Regions from separate parts of the Streptomyces roseifaciens genome, predicted to be linked through region 1. Evidence: riboswitches for the same ligand, from Rfam matches in the RefSeq annotation. Region 1 holds a riboswitch; the other holds the start of a gene.
The links. A riboswitch is a leader RNA that binds a small molecule or an ion and turns the genes downstream of it on or off. The one in region 1 is predicted to bind glycine.

Region 1 (8,126 bases):
GCCGCCCAGGACCTCGGCGAGGCCGCCGGAGGCCATGGAGCAGGCGGAGCCGACCTCGCCCTGGCAGCCGACCTCGGCGCCGGAGATCGAGGCGTTCTCCTTGAAGAGCAGGCCGATGGCGCCCGCGGCGAGCAGGAAGCGGACGATGCCGTCCTCGTCCGCGCCGGGCACGAAGTTCATGTAGTAGTGCAGGACGGCCGGGATGATGCCGGCGGCGCCGTTGGTCGGCGCGGTCACGACGCGGCCGCCCGCGGCGTTCTCCTCGTTGACGGCCATGGCGTAGATCGTGATCCACTCCATGGCGCGGGCCTGCGGGTCGCCCTCGGCGCGCAGCTGGCGGGCGGTGTTCGCGGCGCGGCGGCGGACCTTCAGGCCGCCCGGCAGGATGCCCTCGCGCGACATGCCGCGCGCGACGCACGCCTGCATCACGCCCCAGATCTCCAGCAGGCCCTCGCGGATCTCCTGCTCGGTGCGCCAGGCCTTCTCGTTCTCCATCATCATCGCGGAGATCGACAGGCCCGACTCGCGGGACATCCGCAGCAGCTCGTCGCCGGTGCGGAAGGGGTACTTCAGGACGGTGTCGTCCAGCTTGATGCGGTCCTCGCCGACCGCGTCCTCGTCCACGACGAAACCGCCGCCGACGGAGTAGTAGGTCTTCTCCAGCAGGGGGGCGCCGGCCTCGTCGTAGGCGAAGAGGGTCATGCCGTTGGCGTGGTACGGCAGGGAGCGGCGGCGGTGCAGGATCAGCTGGGTCGACTCGTCGAAGTCGATCTCGTGGGTGCTGCCGATCTCCGCGCCGAGCAGCCGCAGCCGCTTCGACTCGCGGATGCGCTCGACCTCGGCGTCGGCGAGCTCGACGTCGACGGTGCGCGGGGAGTAGCCCTCCAGGCCGAGCAGGACGGCCTTGGGGGTGCCGTGGCCGTGGCCGGTGGCGCCGAGCGAGCCGAAGAGCTCGGCCCGGACGGAGGTGGTGTGGGCCAGGAGGCCCTCGTTCTTCAGCCGTCGCGTGAACATCAGCGCGGCCCGCATGGGACCCACCGTGTGGGAGCTGGACGGGCCTATGCCGATCGAGAAGAGATCGAAAACGGAGATGGCCACGGTGGCTGCTCCCTGTCTGCTTGGAGGTGGTACGGGTCGTGCTGGGGGGCGCCCACGGTGGTACGGGGGCGGCGCGTGGTGCGGGGCACCGGGCGCTCACTCTTCAGTGTGCCCGGTGCCCCGTACCGATGCGTAAATCGGATGCCGATGTGTTACTTCAGGCCGGGGTACAGCGGGTGCTTGTCCGCCAGGGCCGTGACGCGGCCGCGCAGGGCCTCCGCGTCGTAGACCGGCTTCAGCGCCTCGGCGATGATGTCGGCGACCTCACGGAAGTCCTCCGCCTGGAAGCCGCGGGTGGCCAGCGCCGGGGTGCCGATCCGCAGACCCGAGGTGACCATCGGCGGCCGCGGGTCGTTCGGGATGGCGTTCCGGTTGACCGTGATCCCGACCTCGTGGAGGCGGTCCTCGGCCTGCTGGCCGTCCAGCTCGGAGTTGCGCAGGTCCACCAGCACCAGGTGCACGTCCGTACCGCCGGAGAGGACGGACACGCCCACCTCGGCGACGTCCGGCTGCACCAGGCGCTCGGCCAGGATCTTCGCGCCCTCCAGCGTACGCTGCTGGCGCTCCTTGAACTCCTCGCTGGCCGCGACCTTGAAGGAGACGGCCTTCGCAGCGATCACGTGCTCCAGCGGGCCACCCTGCTGACCGGGGAAGACAGCGGAGTTGATCTTCTTGGCCAGCTCGGCAGTGGAGAGGATCACACCGCCGCGGGGACCGCCGAGGGTCTTGTGCGTGGTGGTCGTCACGACGTGCGCGTGCGGCACCGGCGAGGGGTGCAGCCCGGCGGCGACGAGGCCCGCGAAGTGGGCCATGTCGACCATCAGGTACGCGCCGACCTCGTCGGCGATCCGGCGGAAGGCGGCGAAGTCCAGCTGGCGCGGGTACGCGGACCAGCCGGCGACGATCAGCTTCGGGCGGTGCTCCTTGGCGAGGCGCTCGACCTCCTCCATGTCGACCAGGTTGGTCTTCTCGTCGACGTGGTAGGCGACCACGTTGTAGAGCTTGCCGGAGAAGTTGATCTTCATGCCGTGGGTCAGGTGCCCGCCGTGCGCGAGGTTCAGACCCAGGATGGTGTCGCCCGGCTTGAGCAGCGCGAACATCGCGGCGGCGTTGGCCTGCGCACCGGAGTGCGGCTGGACGTTCGCGTGCTCGGCACCGAAGAGCGCCTTGATCCGGTCGATGGCGATCTGTTCGACGACATCGACGTGCTCGCAGCCACCGTAGTAGCGGCGGCCGGGGTAGCCCTCGGCGTACTTGTTGGTGAGGACCGAGCCCTGGGCCTCCATGACCGCGACCGGAGCGAAGTTCTCCGACGCGATCATCTCGAGGGTGGACTGCTGGCGGTGGAGTTCGGCGTCGACAGCGGCGGCGACGTCGGGGTCGAGCTCATGGAGGGAGCTGTTCAGCAGAGACATGAGTTCTTCCTGGACTTCCTGGGCGAGGGAGGGCGAGGGGTGGGGTCAGCCTGCGGTGAAGCCGTCGTACTCGGCGGCGGAGAGGAGGTCCGCCGGCTCGTCCGTGATCTTCACCTTGAACAGCCAGCCGCCCTCGAAGGGGGCGGAGTTCACCAGCGAGGGGTCGTTCGCGACGTCCTGGTTGGCCTCGGTGACCTCGCCGGTCACCGGGGAGTACAGGTCGCTGACCGACTTGGTCGACTCCAGCTCGCCGCAGGTCTCGCCCGCGGTGACGGTGTCACCGACGGCCGGGAGCTGGGCGTAGACGACGTCACCGAGCGCATTGGCGGCGAACTCGGTGATGCCGACCGTGGCCACGCCGTCCGCGTCGACGGCCGACAGCCACTCGTGCTCCTTGCTGTAGCGCAGCTGCTGGGGGTTGCTCATGGCTAGATTCTCCTGGATGCGCGTGAGTGCTTGTGCAACGGGTCTTGACAGAGGGAGACGAGAGAGGGCAGGGGAGCCCCCGGGCGAGCCACGGGGAAGATCAACGCTGCCGCTTGTAGAAGGGCAGGGCCACGACCTCGTACGGCTCGTGGCTGCCGCGGATGTCCACGCCCACGCCCTGCGTGCCGGGGGCGGCGTGCGCCGCGTCCACGTAGGCGATGGCGATCGGCTTGCCGAGCGTGGGGGAGGGGGCGCCGGAGGTGACCTCGCCGACGACCTCGCCGCCGGCCACCACCGAGAAGCCGGCACGCGGCACGCGGCGGCCCTCGGCGACCAGGCCGACCAGCTTGCGCGGCGGCTGCGCCTCGGCGCGCTCCGCGGCCGCCTGCAGCGCGGCGCGGCCCACGAAGTCGCCTTCCTTCTCGAACTTCACGACCCGGCCCAGGCCCGCGTCGAACGGGGTGGTCGCGGTCGTCAGCTCGTGCCCGTACAGCGGCATGCCCGCCTCCAGGCGCAGCGTGTCGCGGCAGGAGAGCCCGCACGGCACGAGGCCGGCGTCCGCGCCCGCCTCGGTGAGGGCCTGCCACAGCTTCACGGCGTCGCCCGGCGCGACGAACAGCTCGAAGCCGTCCTCGCCGGTGTAGCCGGTGCGGGCGATCAGCGCGGGCACGCCCGCGACGGTGCCCGGCAGGCCCGCGTAGTACTTCAGGCCGTCCAGGTCGGCGTCCGTCAGGGACTTCAGGATGGCGGGCGAGGCCGGGCCCTGGACGGCGAGGAGGGCGTAGGCGTCGCGGTCGTCGCGGACGGCCGCGTCGAAGCCGGCGGCGCGCTCGGTCAGCGCGTCCAGCACCGTCTGCGCGTTGGAGGCGTTGGCGACGACCATGTACTCGGCGTCGGCGAGGCGGTAGACGATCAGGTCGTCGAGGATGCCGCCGTCCTCCCGGCAGATCATCGTGTAGCGGGCGCGGCCGACGGCGACGCTCCCTATGTTGCCCACGAGGGCGAAGTCCAGCAGGGCGGCGGCCTGCGGGCCGGTCACGGTGATCTCACCCATGTGCGAGAGGTCGAACAGACCGGCGCGGGTGCGGACCGCGACGTGCTCGTCGCGCTCGCTGCCGTAGCGCAGCGGCATGTCCCAGCCGGCGAAGTCGGTCATGGTCGCGCCGAGCTCGCGGTGCAGGGCGTCGAGGGCTGTGCGGCGAGGGGTGTCGGTCATGGTGTGGGCTCCCGGACATGGCAGTGAGGACGTCCTCCCCATCTGTCATCGGAACCTGAGAGGTTCACCGGAAGCCGCCGCGACACGCGGGGGTCCGGCTTGCACCTTGGGTGGAGCCGCGCACGGTGCGGCCCGCTTTTCAGATCTGCCTCGTCCGCGCGGTACGGGGCCTGAGAGATTCAAGGGAGGAACTTGCTCCTTCGGCGCCCAGCGCACACGGCGTAGCGTGCAGCCTGGGACTCTCCCGCGCGGATTCGAGCGGCCGGTATGCAGTTGGATACGCAGTTGGCGCGCACATCATTGCACGTACGGACGCGTTACGGACTGCCTGGCGGCCCCCGAATTCGATTACCTTTCCTTTACGTTCTGTGGGTAGGGGGCAGTGACGGGCAGTGACCGGGGCCGGGGGAGGGGCGGAGCGGATGGGAACAGCACCGACGGCAGGGAGGACCGGGCCGGCGCGGGCGCACGGCGCGGCCGCGGCGGAGAGCGGCGCGGCGCGGCCCCGGAGGGAGGTGTGCGACCTGCGCTCCGGAGCGGGCCGCGGAGAGCTCCGCTTCCCCGCAGGGGACGTGCTGATCGTCTCCGGGCTGCCCGGCAGCGGGAAGTCCACGCTCATCCGGCGGGCCGTGTCCGTGCTGGACGCGCAGGACGGCATCGTCTGGTGCGTCGACTCCCAGGACACCCGGGAGCGGCTGGAGCGGCACGCACCCCGCTGGCTGCCGTACGCGGCCTACCGGCCCTTCGCCCGGCTCGCGCACTACGCGGCGCTGTGGCGCGCCCTGCGCTCCACCGCGAGCGCCGTCGTGCACGACTGCGGGCAGCGCGGCTGGGTCCGCCGCTGGGTCGCGCGTGACGCACGGCGCCGGGGCGGCGCGGCCCACCTGCTCCTCCTCGACGTGCCGCCGGGCACCGCACTGGCCGGGCAGGCGGCGCGGGGCCGCGGCGTCTCGCCGTACGCCTTCCGCCGGCACCGGAAGGCGATGGCCCGGCTGCTCGCGGCGGTGTCGGAGCCGCCGGTCCCGGACCGCCCGGGTCACCTGCCGGCAGGGGTCGCCTCGGTGGTCCTCCTGGACCGCGGGGCGGTGGACGCGCTGCGGAGGATCACCTTCGAGTAGGCGCGTGCGCGGCGCCGCCTACAGCGGCAGCGGTGCCGGCAGTGTCGAGCCGTCTCCCGCCAGGGGGAGTTTCGCCAGGAGGTCCTTCACGACGGCGAGGGCCTCCGTGATCGCCGACTGGACGCCTTCCGAGTCCTTCTTCGCCGCCGCGTCGATCAGCTTCTCGATCGCCTTGTGCAGCTTCTTCAGCAGGTCGTGGACGTCGTCCGGCGGGGCCGCCGCCGGACGCCCCGAGGAGGGCGGGGACTGCCGCAGGGAGTCCGTGAGCCGGTCCGCCGACGACCGCAGCCGCTGCTGCATCTCCTTGAGCGCGCCGGTGTCCGGCGTCCTGGACTGCGCCTCCTTGCCGATCCGGGAGACCAGCGTGAGCGCCTCCCCCAGCTGTCCCACCGCGTCGAGCTGCTGGTGGACGGCGGCCGCGGACTTCGGTTCGGTGGCCGGGAGCACGACGGACATGTCGGGGTCCGGTGCGTTCACGGCGGCCAGGGAGGGGCCCGCGACGCCGACGGCCACGGAGCCGCAGGCGGCGACGGCTATCGCCGAGGCGGCGAACTTGTTGACACGCATGCTGGAGGTTCCCTTCGGTGCGAGGAACCGGCGGGCCGGCGGGGCCGGCGCAGCCGGTGGCGCTGCAGGGCAGCTGCCCGATCACCGTCCGGCCTGCGGTGCCCCTGTGCAACCGGGTGGCTGCGGCCAGTGCCGTGACGGGAGGGGATGAACGCCCGTACGGCCCGCCCTGACCTGGGACATCACCGGCGATTTCGGCCACCGGCAGGAGCCCGCGGGGGTACAGCCGTTAGGGTGCATGTGCGGCTACGTCGAGAGTGGTTGGGCGGCATTGGACGAGTTGGACGAGATGAGCATCCCCGGGCAGTACGGCTGGAGTCCGGCCACCGGCGGCGGCGCGCCCGCGGCCGCCCCGCCCGGCTGGCCCGCCAATGAACTCGAAGAGGTGCTCGCCGCCTCCGTGGGCGTGCCCGGCACGGGCGCCCGCATCGTGGAGGCGCTCGGCCGCAGCCACGTCTGGGTTCCGCTTCCGTCCGGCGGCGGTCCGGACAGCGCCGACCTCGACCTGCCCACGCTGGAGCTCGGCGGCCAGGCCTTCGTGCCCGTCTTCAGCTCCGAGGGGGAGTTCCTGAGGGTCGCGGGCGAGCGGATGCCCTACGCCGTCGCCCCGGCCGTCGAGTTCGCCCGCGGCCTGCCCCCGCAGGTGGGCATCGTCGTCAACCCCGAGGGCTCCGTGGGCGCGCCGCTGCCGCCGCCCGCCGTCGCCGAGCTGTGCCGGGCCGGCCGCACCGTCCTGGACGGCGACGCCACCGGCGGCCGCGTGCGGCTCTTCGAGCCCGACTGGCAGGACGAGCCCACGGCCTTCCTGGCGGCCGCCGGGCCGGAGTTCGCCGCCGCCGGGGTCGTCCGCACGGCGCGGCGCGCCCTCGCGAGCGTCGAGGGTGCCGATCCGGCCCTGTTCATCGGCGTCGAGCTCGACCTGCCGGACCCCGACAGCCGGTCCGCCGCGCTGGCCGCCGTCGGCCGCGCGCTCGGCTCCGTGCCCGTTCCCTGGCCCGTCCAGCTGGTCTTCCTGGACGTGGCGCGGGACCCGGTCGGCGACTGGATGCGGGACCGGATCCGTCCGTTCTACGACCGCGACCTGTGACTCCTCCCCTGTCCGCCCCGGCGGGCTCGTAAGCTGGTCGGACGACCACGGGTGCGCGACGGCGCTCCCGGGTCGCAGCAGTCAAGGCCGAGAGAAGAGGCGGACCCAGGTGAGCGCGGGCGCGGAGAGCGGCGTGGAGCAGATGCTGCGCCAGGTGGCGCCCGGACGGTACGACGCGTACGAGGAGCTGCTGCGTTCGCTGGCCGAGGGCCGGGTCTGGATGCTGCTCTGGCACGGCCAGGCGGGCTCGCCCGACGCCCAGTACGGCAACATGGAGGTCGAAGGGCTCGGCTACGCGCCGTGCGTGACCTCCGCGCAGGAGCTCGCGGCCAGCGGCTGGAACCGGGCCCACGAGGTGATCTCCGGCCGGGACGTGGCCGAGGCCCTCTACCCCGGCCGCTGGGGCCTGTGGCTCAATCCGCACGCGCCCGGCGGCGGCGTGGGCATCCCCTGGCTCGACCTGCGCCGCATCGCCGGCGGCCTGGACCGGCTGCCGGCCGGCCCGCTGCGGGTGAGCGAGCCCGGCGTGGACATCCCGCAGTTCTACGCCCTCCTCGGGCAGAACGCCCACCGCACCCCCGCGGTGCGCTCGCTGCGCCGCGCCTGGGTGCAGCCCGCGCTCGGCACCGCGTACCTGGCCATCGGCCTGGACCTCTACGACAGCTCGCAGGGGTCCGTGGAGTCCGTGCGGCTGATGATGCAGCAGTCGATCGGCGCGGTCCCGGAGGGGCTGCCCGTCTCCACGGTGGCGATGTCGGACGAGCACGACCCGGTCGCCATGTGGATGCGGGCCAACGCCCGGCCGTTCTACGACCGCGACGCCTACGGCGGCGCGGCGGCGGGCGGCTCGCAGGCCGCGCCGACGGGCTACGGATACCCTCCGCAGCCCCCTCAGGCCGGCGTCTACTGACCGCCGACGGGCCGCAGTTGTCCGTATAACGGAACTCCTCTCCACACATCACGGTTGCGCATCCTTTGCCGACCGGGTCTGGCGGGTGATCGCGGGGGCGTTGAAGACTCCCGCCACAAGGACTCCCGGTCCTGCGTACGGTCCCGCGTACGTCCTGTGCACGGCCTGCTCTGCGTGAACTTCCCGCACCATCGCACCTTTCGCACCAGTGATGTGAACCAGCCGCATGCGCGGCGGGCGTTGGGCCGGTCGGCACCGGCCGAGAGGGGTCCCTCAGACGATGACGGCA
Region 2 (8,126 bases), on a different contig from region 1:
GGGGCTCGCCGGCTCCAAGATGCTCGCGAAGATCGCCTCCGAGGAGGCCAAGCCCGACGGCCTCGTGCTCATCGAGCCGGGCACCGAGCTGGAGCTGCTGGGCCCCATGTCCGTGCGCGCCATTCCGGGCGTCGGCCCGGCCACCGCCGAGACGCTGCGCCGGGCCGGCATCACCACCGTCGCGGAGACGGGTGAGGCGGGCGAGGCGGAGCTCGTGCGGCTCCTGGGCAAGGCGCACGGCGCGGGGCTGTACGCCCTGGCCACCGGGCATGACGACCGTCCCGTCGTCGCCGACCGGGACGCCAAGTCCGTCTCCGTGGAGGACACCTTCGAGGAGGACCTGACCGACCGGTCGCGGGTGCAGACGGAGATCTCCCGGCTCGCCGAGCGGTGCGTGCAGCGGCTGCGGGCCGCCGGCCGGTCCGGGCGGACCGTGGTCATCAAGGTGCGCAGCTACGACTTCTCGACGCTGACCCGCTCGGAGACGCTGCGCGGCCCGACGGACGACCCCGCGGTGGTCAAGGAGGCCGCGGCCCGGCTGATCGACGGCGTGGACACCACGGCCGGGGTCCGGCTGCTCGGCGTCGGGGTCAGCGGGCTCGCCGACTACACCCAGGAGGACCTCTTCGCGCAGGCCGCCGCCGCTGCCGCGGGTGCGGCAGGTACGACAGCTGCGGCGGGCGCGGCAGGCGCGGCGGAGGCGCCACAGGGGCCGGGAGAGGCGCAGGGGGAGACGGCGGGCGCGGAGGTGAAGCCGCGGCGCTGGCTGCCGGGGCTGGACGTGCGGCACGCCGAGTACGGGGCGGGGTGGGTGCAGGGCAGCGGCGTCGGCCGGGTCACCGTGCGGTTCGAACAGCCCTGGTCGGAGCCGGGCCGGGTGCGGACGTTCGCGGTCGACGACCCCGCGCTGGAGCCGGGGGAGCCGCTGTCCCTCGTACGTCAGGAGCCGGGGGCGGATCAGCTTGCTGATCCGCCGGCGGACGGACCGGACCGGCCGGCGCCGGGGGGGCCGGCGGACGCCGATCCCGATCCCGATCCCGATCCCGGGCTCGGTCCGGAGCGCGGCTCCGGTCCCGGGCCGGATGCCGATCCCGGGCCGGATGCCGGTCCCGGCGCGGATCCCGTCCCCCGCCCCGTTCCCGGTCCCGGGTCCGACCCCGCCACCCGGCCCGAGCCCGGGATGTCCAGTCGGTAGTGGTGGTAGAGCTGCAGTTCCTGCTCGGGTGAGAGGTGGCGGCCGACGCCGAAGTCGGGGGCTTCCTTGATCAGTGCTCGGTCGTACGCCGTGCGCAGGCTCTCTCCGGAGGCCTCGCTGGTCGCCAGGGGGATGAAGGTGTCCCGCCGGAAGAAACCGGTGCGTACGGCCGCCCACAGCGGTTCCCCCGTGGCGTCGTCGAGATAGACCTCGTCCACCGTGCCGATCTTCGCCCCGTCGCGGTCGAATACCTTCCGTCCGATCAGGCTCCGGGGATCGATGTCGCTCTGCACGGTTCCTCCCTGTTTCGGCACCTCCCCCCACGTAAAAACACAAAGCGAGAAGCGGCCACTCGGGAGATCCGGCGGGAAAGCCGCGCTGGTAGGCTGGCGAATGGCCGCAGAATCCGTGCGGGAGAGTCCTCCGGAAGCCCACTCCAGTGGGGCCGATGGAGGCGCCGAAGGAGCAAATCCTCCCCGGAATCTCTCAGGCACCCGTACCGCACGGACGAGGTCACTCTGGAAAGCAGGGCGGGCTCGGGCGGTCAAGCGCCGAAGCCCTTCCTCACCGACGGTGAAAGCCGGGCCGTGCGCTGCGGTCCGGTGAAGCTCTCAGGTTGAGATGACAGAGGGGGAGGCCGTCCGGGTACCCGCGCCGTGGTACCCCTCGCAGGTCGCAACGACCAGGAGGCCTCCGCAGATGACTGCCCACCGCATCGCCCTTTCCGACCTGGAGCGGGACACCCCGTTCGAGCGCCGCCACATAGGTCCCGACGCCGAGGCCCAGGCCAAGATGCTCGCCCAGGTCGGCTTCGGGTCGCTGGACGAGCTCACTGCCGCCGCCGTGCCGGAAGTGATCAAGAGCGTGGGCGCCCTGGCCCTGCCGGAGGCCCGCAGCGAGGCCGAGGTCCTCGCCGAACTGCGGACGCTCGCCGACCGCAACGAGGTCCTCGCCCCGATGATCGGCCTCGGCTACCACGGCACGTTCACCCCGCCGGTGATCCTGCGCAACGTCATGGAGAACCCCGCCTGGTACACGGCCTACACGCCGTACCAGCCGGAGATCTCCCAGGGCCGCCTGGAGGCCCTGCTCAACTTCCAGACCGTCGTCGCCGACCTCACCGGGCTGCCCACCTCCGGCGCCTCCCTCCTCGACGAGGGCACCGCGGCCGCCGAGGCCATGGCCCTGGCCCGCCGTGTCGGCAAGGTCAAGAAGGGCGTCTTCCTCATCGACGCCGACACGCTGCCGCAGACGATCGCCGTGATCGAGACGCGCGCGGAGCCGACCGGTGTCGAGGTCGTCGTCGCCGACCTGAGCGCGGGCATCCCGGACGAGATCGCCGAGCGCGGTGTCTTCGGCGTCCTCCTGCAGTACCCCGGAGCCTCCGGCGCCGTGCGCGATCTCCGCCCGGTCATCGAGCGCGCCCACGAGCTCGGCGCGATCGTCACCGTCGCCGCCGACCTGCTCGCCCTGACCCTGCTGGCCTCGCCCGGCGAGCTCGGCGCGGACATCGCGGTCGGCACCACCCAGCGCTTCGGCGTCCCGATGGGCTTCGGCGGCCCGCACGCCGGCTTCATGGCCGTGCGCGAGCAGTACGCCCGCAGCCTTCCCGGCCGCCTCGTCGGCGTCTCCGTCGACGCCGACGGCAACAAGGCCTACCGCCTGGCCCTGCAGACCCGCGAGCAGCACATCCGCCGCGAGAAGGCCACCAGCAACATCTGCACCGCCCAGGTGCTCCTCGCCGTCATGGCCGGCATGTACGCCGTCTACCACGGCCCCGAGGGCCTGGCCGCCATCGGCCGCCGCACCCACCGCTACGCGGCGATCCTCGCCGAGGGCCTGCGCGCCGGGGGCGTCGAGCTCGTGCACGGCGCCTACTTCGACACCCTGACCGCGCGCGTCCCGGGCCGGGCCGCCGAGGTCGTCGAGGCCGCCCGCGAGCGCGGCGTCAACCTGCGCCTGACGGACGCCGACCACGTGGGCATCGCCTGCGACGAGACCACCACCCGCGCCCACCTGGACTCCGTCTGGGCCGCGTTCGGGGTGGCCGGCGACGTCGAGGCGCTCGACGCGGTGGCCGCCGAGGCGCTCCCCGAGGCCCTCCTGCGCACCGGTGACTACCTCACGCACCCGGTCTTCCACGAGCACCGCTCCGAGACGGCCATGCTGCGCTACCTGCGCCGCCTCGCCGACCGGGACTACGCCCTGGACCGCGGCATGATCCCGCTCGGCTCGTGCACCATGAAGCTCAACGCCACGACCGAGATGGAGCCGGTCACCTGGCCCGAGTTCGGCGCGCTGCACCCCTTCGCGCCGGTCGAGCAGGCCGGGGGCTACGTCACGCTCATCACGGAGCTGGAGGAGCGGCTCGCCGCGGTCACCGGCTACGACAAGGTCTCGATCCAGCCGAACGCCGGGTCCCAGGGCGAGCTCGCCGGCCTGCTGGCCGTCCGCGCCTACCACCGCGCCAACGGCGACGAGCAGCGCACCGTCTGTCTGATCCCGTCCTCCGCGCACGGCACCAACGCCGCCAGCGCCGTGATGGCCGGCATGAAGGTCGTCGTGGTCAAGACGGCCGACGACGGCGAGGTCGACGCCCAGGACCTGCACGCCAAGATCGAGCAGTACCGCGACGAGCTGGCCGTACTGATGATCACCTACCCGTCGACGCACGGCGTCTTCGAGGAGCACGTCGCCGACATCTGCGCGGCCGTGCACGAGGCGGGCGGCCAGGTCTACGTGGACGGCGCCAACCTCAACGCCCTGGTGGGCCTGGCGGAGCCGGGCAAGTTCGGCGGCGACGTCTCGCACCTGAACCTGCACAAGACCTTCTGCATCCCGCACGGCGGCGGCGGTCCCGGCGTCGGCCCGGTCGCCGTCCGCGCGCACCTCGCGCCGTACCTCCCCAACCACCCGCTGCAGCCCACCGCCGGCCCGGCGACGGGCGTCGGCCCGATCTCCGCGGCGCCGTGGGGCTCGGCCGGCATCCTGCCGATCTCCTGGGCGTACGTCCGGCTGATGGGCGGCGAGGGCCTCAAGCGCGCCACGCAGGTGGCGGTGCTCGGCGCCAACTACATCGCCAAGCGCCTGGAGCCGCACTACCCCGTGCTCTACACCGGCCCGAACGGCCTGGTGGCCCACGAGTGCATCGTCGACCTGCGGCCGCTGACCAAGGCGACCGGTGTGAGCGTCGACGACGTCGCCAAGCGGCTCATCGACTACGGCTTCCACGCGCCGACCATGTCCTTCCCCGTGGCCGGCACCCTGATGATCGAGCCCACGGAGAGCGAGGACATCGCCGAGCTGGACCGCTTCTGCGAGGCGATGATCGCGATCCGCGCCGAGATCGAGAAGGTCGGCTCGGGGGAGTGGAGCAAGGACGACAACCCGCTGCGGAACGCCCCGCACACCGCCGCGTCCGTGGCGGGCGAGTGGGAGCACCCCTACAGCCGTGAGGAGGCCGTCTTCCCCGCCGGGGTCTCGGCCGCCGACAAGTACTGGCCGCCGGTGCGCCGTGTCGACGGTGCGTACGGCGACCGCAACCTCGTGTGCTCCTGCCCGCCGCTGGAGGACTACGACGGCTGACGGAGCCGTGGGCCTCGGGTGAGGCCCGGCACAAGTCGGGGCCGGTTCGGCGATTTCGCCGGGCCGGCCCCTTTGCGTGCGGGTGGTGCGGTGTTTCCTGTGGTGCGGCGTTCCTGTGGTGCGGTGTGTGAGCGCTGTAGTGCTCTGGTGCTGAGTGCGGTGGTGCGTGAGCTCAGGCAGCGGTCACCACGTTTCCCGTGTCCAGCGGCCGGTGCGGCGCGATGATCTGGCCGTCCGGCAGCAGCTCACCGGTGTCCTCGAAGTGCAGGACTCCGTTGCACAGCAGACTCCAGCCCTGCTCGGGGTGGTGCGCCACGAGGTGCGCGGCTTCCCGGTCGGCGGAGTCGGCTGAGGGGCACGTGGGCTGGTGCTGGCACATGGGAAGGTTCTTTCGCTGTGATGTGGTGGCTGTCCTGCGGCTCGATTCGGTGTTCATGCCGCCCCCCGTTGGCGAATCGGTTGGTCGATACCAGTGTTGCCCCACGGGCGTGATTCCGCAGGGATTTCCCGGCAGCGCTCCTTACTCGTTGGAGACGCATCACCCATGCGGGCGGTTGCTTCCAACATGACCGTCCGGCCGGGTGGTTACCGGTGGTCGGAGTGGGCTAGTCCGGGAGGGTGAGTACATGTGTGCGCCCCGCGGCGGAAAGGCCGCGGGGCGCCGGGGAAGGAAGGGGGGGTGTCGGACCGCCGGAGCGGCTCCTCAAGCGGGGGTCTTCAGCAGCGGGGCGGGGGTCAGGCGGAGCGTGAGGACCGGCATCAACTCGGCGAAGCGGTGCGGGCGGTGCGCGGCGATCCCCGGCGGCGCCGGTGCGAGCGGTACGAGCAGGTCACCCGGGCCGGGCAGGCCCGAGGCGGGGTCGGCGGCGATGTCCCCGTGCAGCCAGAGCGTGAGCATGTAGAGCCCGGGTACGGACAGCAGCCGGGGCTGGTACGGCGTCGGAAGAGCCTCCGCCTGCCGCAGTGCGCGTTCCGTGGAGACGAGGTAGGGGCCCTCGCAGAAGTGTGAGAACGCCCAGCCGTCCGCGGTCTGCACCGTCTCGCCCGCGGCCACCACGCGCTCGGAGCCGCGGATCGGGAACCGCCAGCCGGTGAGCCGGCTGCGCGGTGCGCCGCCGCGGCCCGCCGTCTGCTCCAGGACGTGGACGGGCAGCGGGAGTTCGGGGGTCAGCGGCCCTTGCGCGGCCTTCAGCGACGGAGTACGGGCCTCGCGGACGGCTGAGGGGGAGCCGAGGGCGCTCAGAACACTGCGCAGGGCAGGCGCAGGGGCAAGGGGGACATGCAGCGGCATGGTGGGTCGCCTCTCACTTCGGAGACACGTGGTGCTTGGGCAGGGTGCGGACGACGCTGTCGGCGTGCGGGGTCAGAGGGGGGCCGGGACCTTACCGGCTGCCGGGGCCGTGGCGCCTACTCTCCGCCTCGTCCCCGAAGTTTATACGACACGTGTTCACATGGTGTTTCGGCTAGCTGTCGCCGGTATTTCCGGCAAGGGGATATCAGGGCCTCATCCGAGGGTGATTTCGGTGATTCTGTGCCGAGTAGGGCCACGCCACCTCGTATTGTGCCCCGAGCAGGGTAGGCCGAATCTCGTCGGTGTTTATCACCAGCGCTATCGCCGGCGCTGCACCTGCGCTATCGGCAAAGCGCGGTGATCCATCATGCCGACGGAATGTGCCACCGGATGCGTTGCCGAGAGCGTAGCGGGTATGTGGTCCCGGCGGGGCGTTATCGATCACATTGGCTGGGCATCATCGACCGTGACGCGAGCGGCCCGCGCCGCGACGACCCACGTGAGGAGGGACCCTGCGATGGGGGACAAGGTCGTGGCCGGGGGCGTCGACCTCGCCGACCGACAGCGCCACCGGGCAAAGCTCCGGCAGTGCCTGGAAGCGCTGGGGAGACTGCTGGAAGAGAAGCGTTTCGACCGTCCCAGGAATCTCATGGGCCTGGAGATCGAGCTGAATCTCGCGGGGGCCGACGGGATGCCGAGCATGGTGAACGCCGAAGTGCTCGAGCGTATCGCGAGCGGTGATTTCCAGACCGAACTCGGCCGGTTCAACCTGGAAGTGAATATTGTTCCGCACCGGCTGTCCGGGAGCGTCCTGGACCAGCTTGCCGAGGAGTTGCGGACGACTCTCTCCTATGCCGACCGGAAGGCCATGGAGGTCGATTCCGGGATCGTGATGATCGGTATTCTGCCGACCCTGGAGGACCGTCACCTGGTCTCGGCGAACCTCTCGGCGGACGAGCGCTACGCCATGCTGAACGCGCAGGTGGTGGCCGCGCGGGGCGAGCACTTCACGATCGACATCGAGGGCGTCGAGCGGCTGACGTGCACCGCGGAGTCGATCGCTCCCGAAGCCGCGTGCACGTCCGTGCAGTTGCACCTGCAGGTGACGCCCGGGCGGTTCGCCGCCGTGTGGAACTCCGCGCAGGCGGTGGCGGCGGCGCAGATCGCCGTCGGGGCCAACTCGCCCTTCCTCTTCGGCCGGGAGCTGTGGCGCGAGTCCCGTCCGCCGCTGTTCGTCCAGTCCACCGACACCCGCCCGCCCGAGCTCACGGCTCAGGGGGTGCGGCCGCGCACCTGGTTCGGGGAGCGCTGGATCGATTCTGCATATGAGCTGTTCGAGGAGAACCTGCGCTTCTTCCCACCGGTGCTGCCGATCTCCGACGACGAGGATCCGGTGCGCGTCGTGGAGGAGGGCGGGGTGCCGATGCTGCACGAGCTGACGCTGCACAACGGGACGGTCTACCGCTGGAACCGGCCGGTCTACGGGGTCGCCGACGGCGTACCGCACCTGCGGGTGGAGAACCGCGTGCTGCCCGCCGGCCCCACCGTCACCGACGTCATCGCCAACACCGCCTTCTACTACGGGCTGGTCAGGGCGCTCGCCGAGGAGCCGCGGCCGGTGTGGACCAGGCTGCCGTTCCGCGTCGCCGCGGAGAACTTCGACGCGGCCTGCCGGCACGGCATCGACGCCTGGCTGCGCTGGCCGAAGGCGGGCCGGGCGGGCACGCTGGAGCGCAGGCCGGCCGTCCGGCTCGTCCAGGAGGAGCTGCTGCCGCTCGCGGCGGCCGGGCTGGACGCCTGGGGCGTGGAGCCCTCCGACCGCGACCGCTACCTCGGGGTCATCGAGGGCCGCTGCCGGAGCCGCACCAACGGGGCGTCCTGGCAGGCCGCGGCCTACCACCGGGCGCTGGAGCACGGCATGGACCGTCACAAGGCGCTGGTCGTCACCACCCGGCGCTACTGCGAGCTGATGCGCACCGGTGCGCCCGTGCACACCTGGCCGGCCGGCCCCGGCGACTGACACGTCCTCCCCTCCCGCACCCCCTGGCCCACCGG

Region 2: another riboswitch for glycine. It lies ahead of gcvP (aminomethyl-transferring glycine dehydrogenase); the one in region 1 lies ahead of gcvT (glycine cleavage system aminomethyltransferase GcvT).

Annotation. Positions count from the first base shown of each region.
Region 1 covers NZ_LNBE01000004.1:2,939,208-2,947,333, forward strand. Annotated here, with positions in the region: gene AS857_RS30415 (L-serine ammonia-lyase) at 1-1,098, opposite strand, end outside; gene glyA (serine hydroxymethyltransferase) at 1,251-2,513, opposite strand; gene gcvH (glycine cleavage system protein GcvH) at 2,559-2,939, opposite strand; gene gcvT (glycine cleavage system aminomethyltransferase GcvT) at 3,040-4,155, opposite strand; glycine riboswitch at 4,305-4,412, opposite strand; gene AS857_RS30435 (AAA family ATPase) at 4,578-5,273, shown strand; gene AS857_RS30440 (hypothetical protein) at 5,292-5,840, opposite strand; gene AS857_RS30445 (enhanced serine sensitivity protein SseB) at 6,130-6,927, shown strand; gene AS857_RS30450 (enhanced serine sensitivity protein SseB C-terminal domain-containing protein) at 7,070-7,837, shown strand; gene AS857_RS30455 (ABC transporter permease) at 8,118-8,126, shown strand, end outside.
Region 2 covers NZ_LNBE01000002.1:9,635-17,760, forward strand. Annotated here, with positions in the region: gene AS857_RS01910 (DNA polymerase IV) at 1-1,195, shown strand, start outside; partial or broken gene AS857_RS37085 (PRC-barrel domain-containing protein) at 1,132-1,488, opposite strand; glycine riboswitch at 1,597-1,707, shown strand; gene gcvP (aminomethyl-transferring glycine dehydrogenase) at 1,895-4,780, shown strand; gene AS857_RS01920 (DUF5999 family protein) at 4,953-5,159, opposite strand; gene AS857_RS01925 (hypothetical protein) at 5,484-6,071, opposite strand; gene AS857_RS01930 (glutamate-cysteine ligase family protein) at 6,589-8,091, shown strand.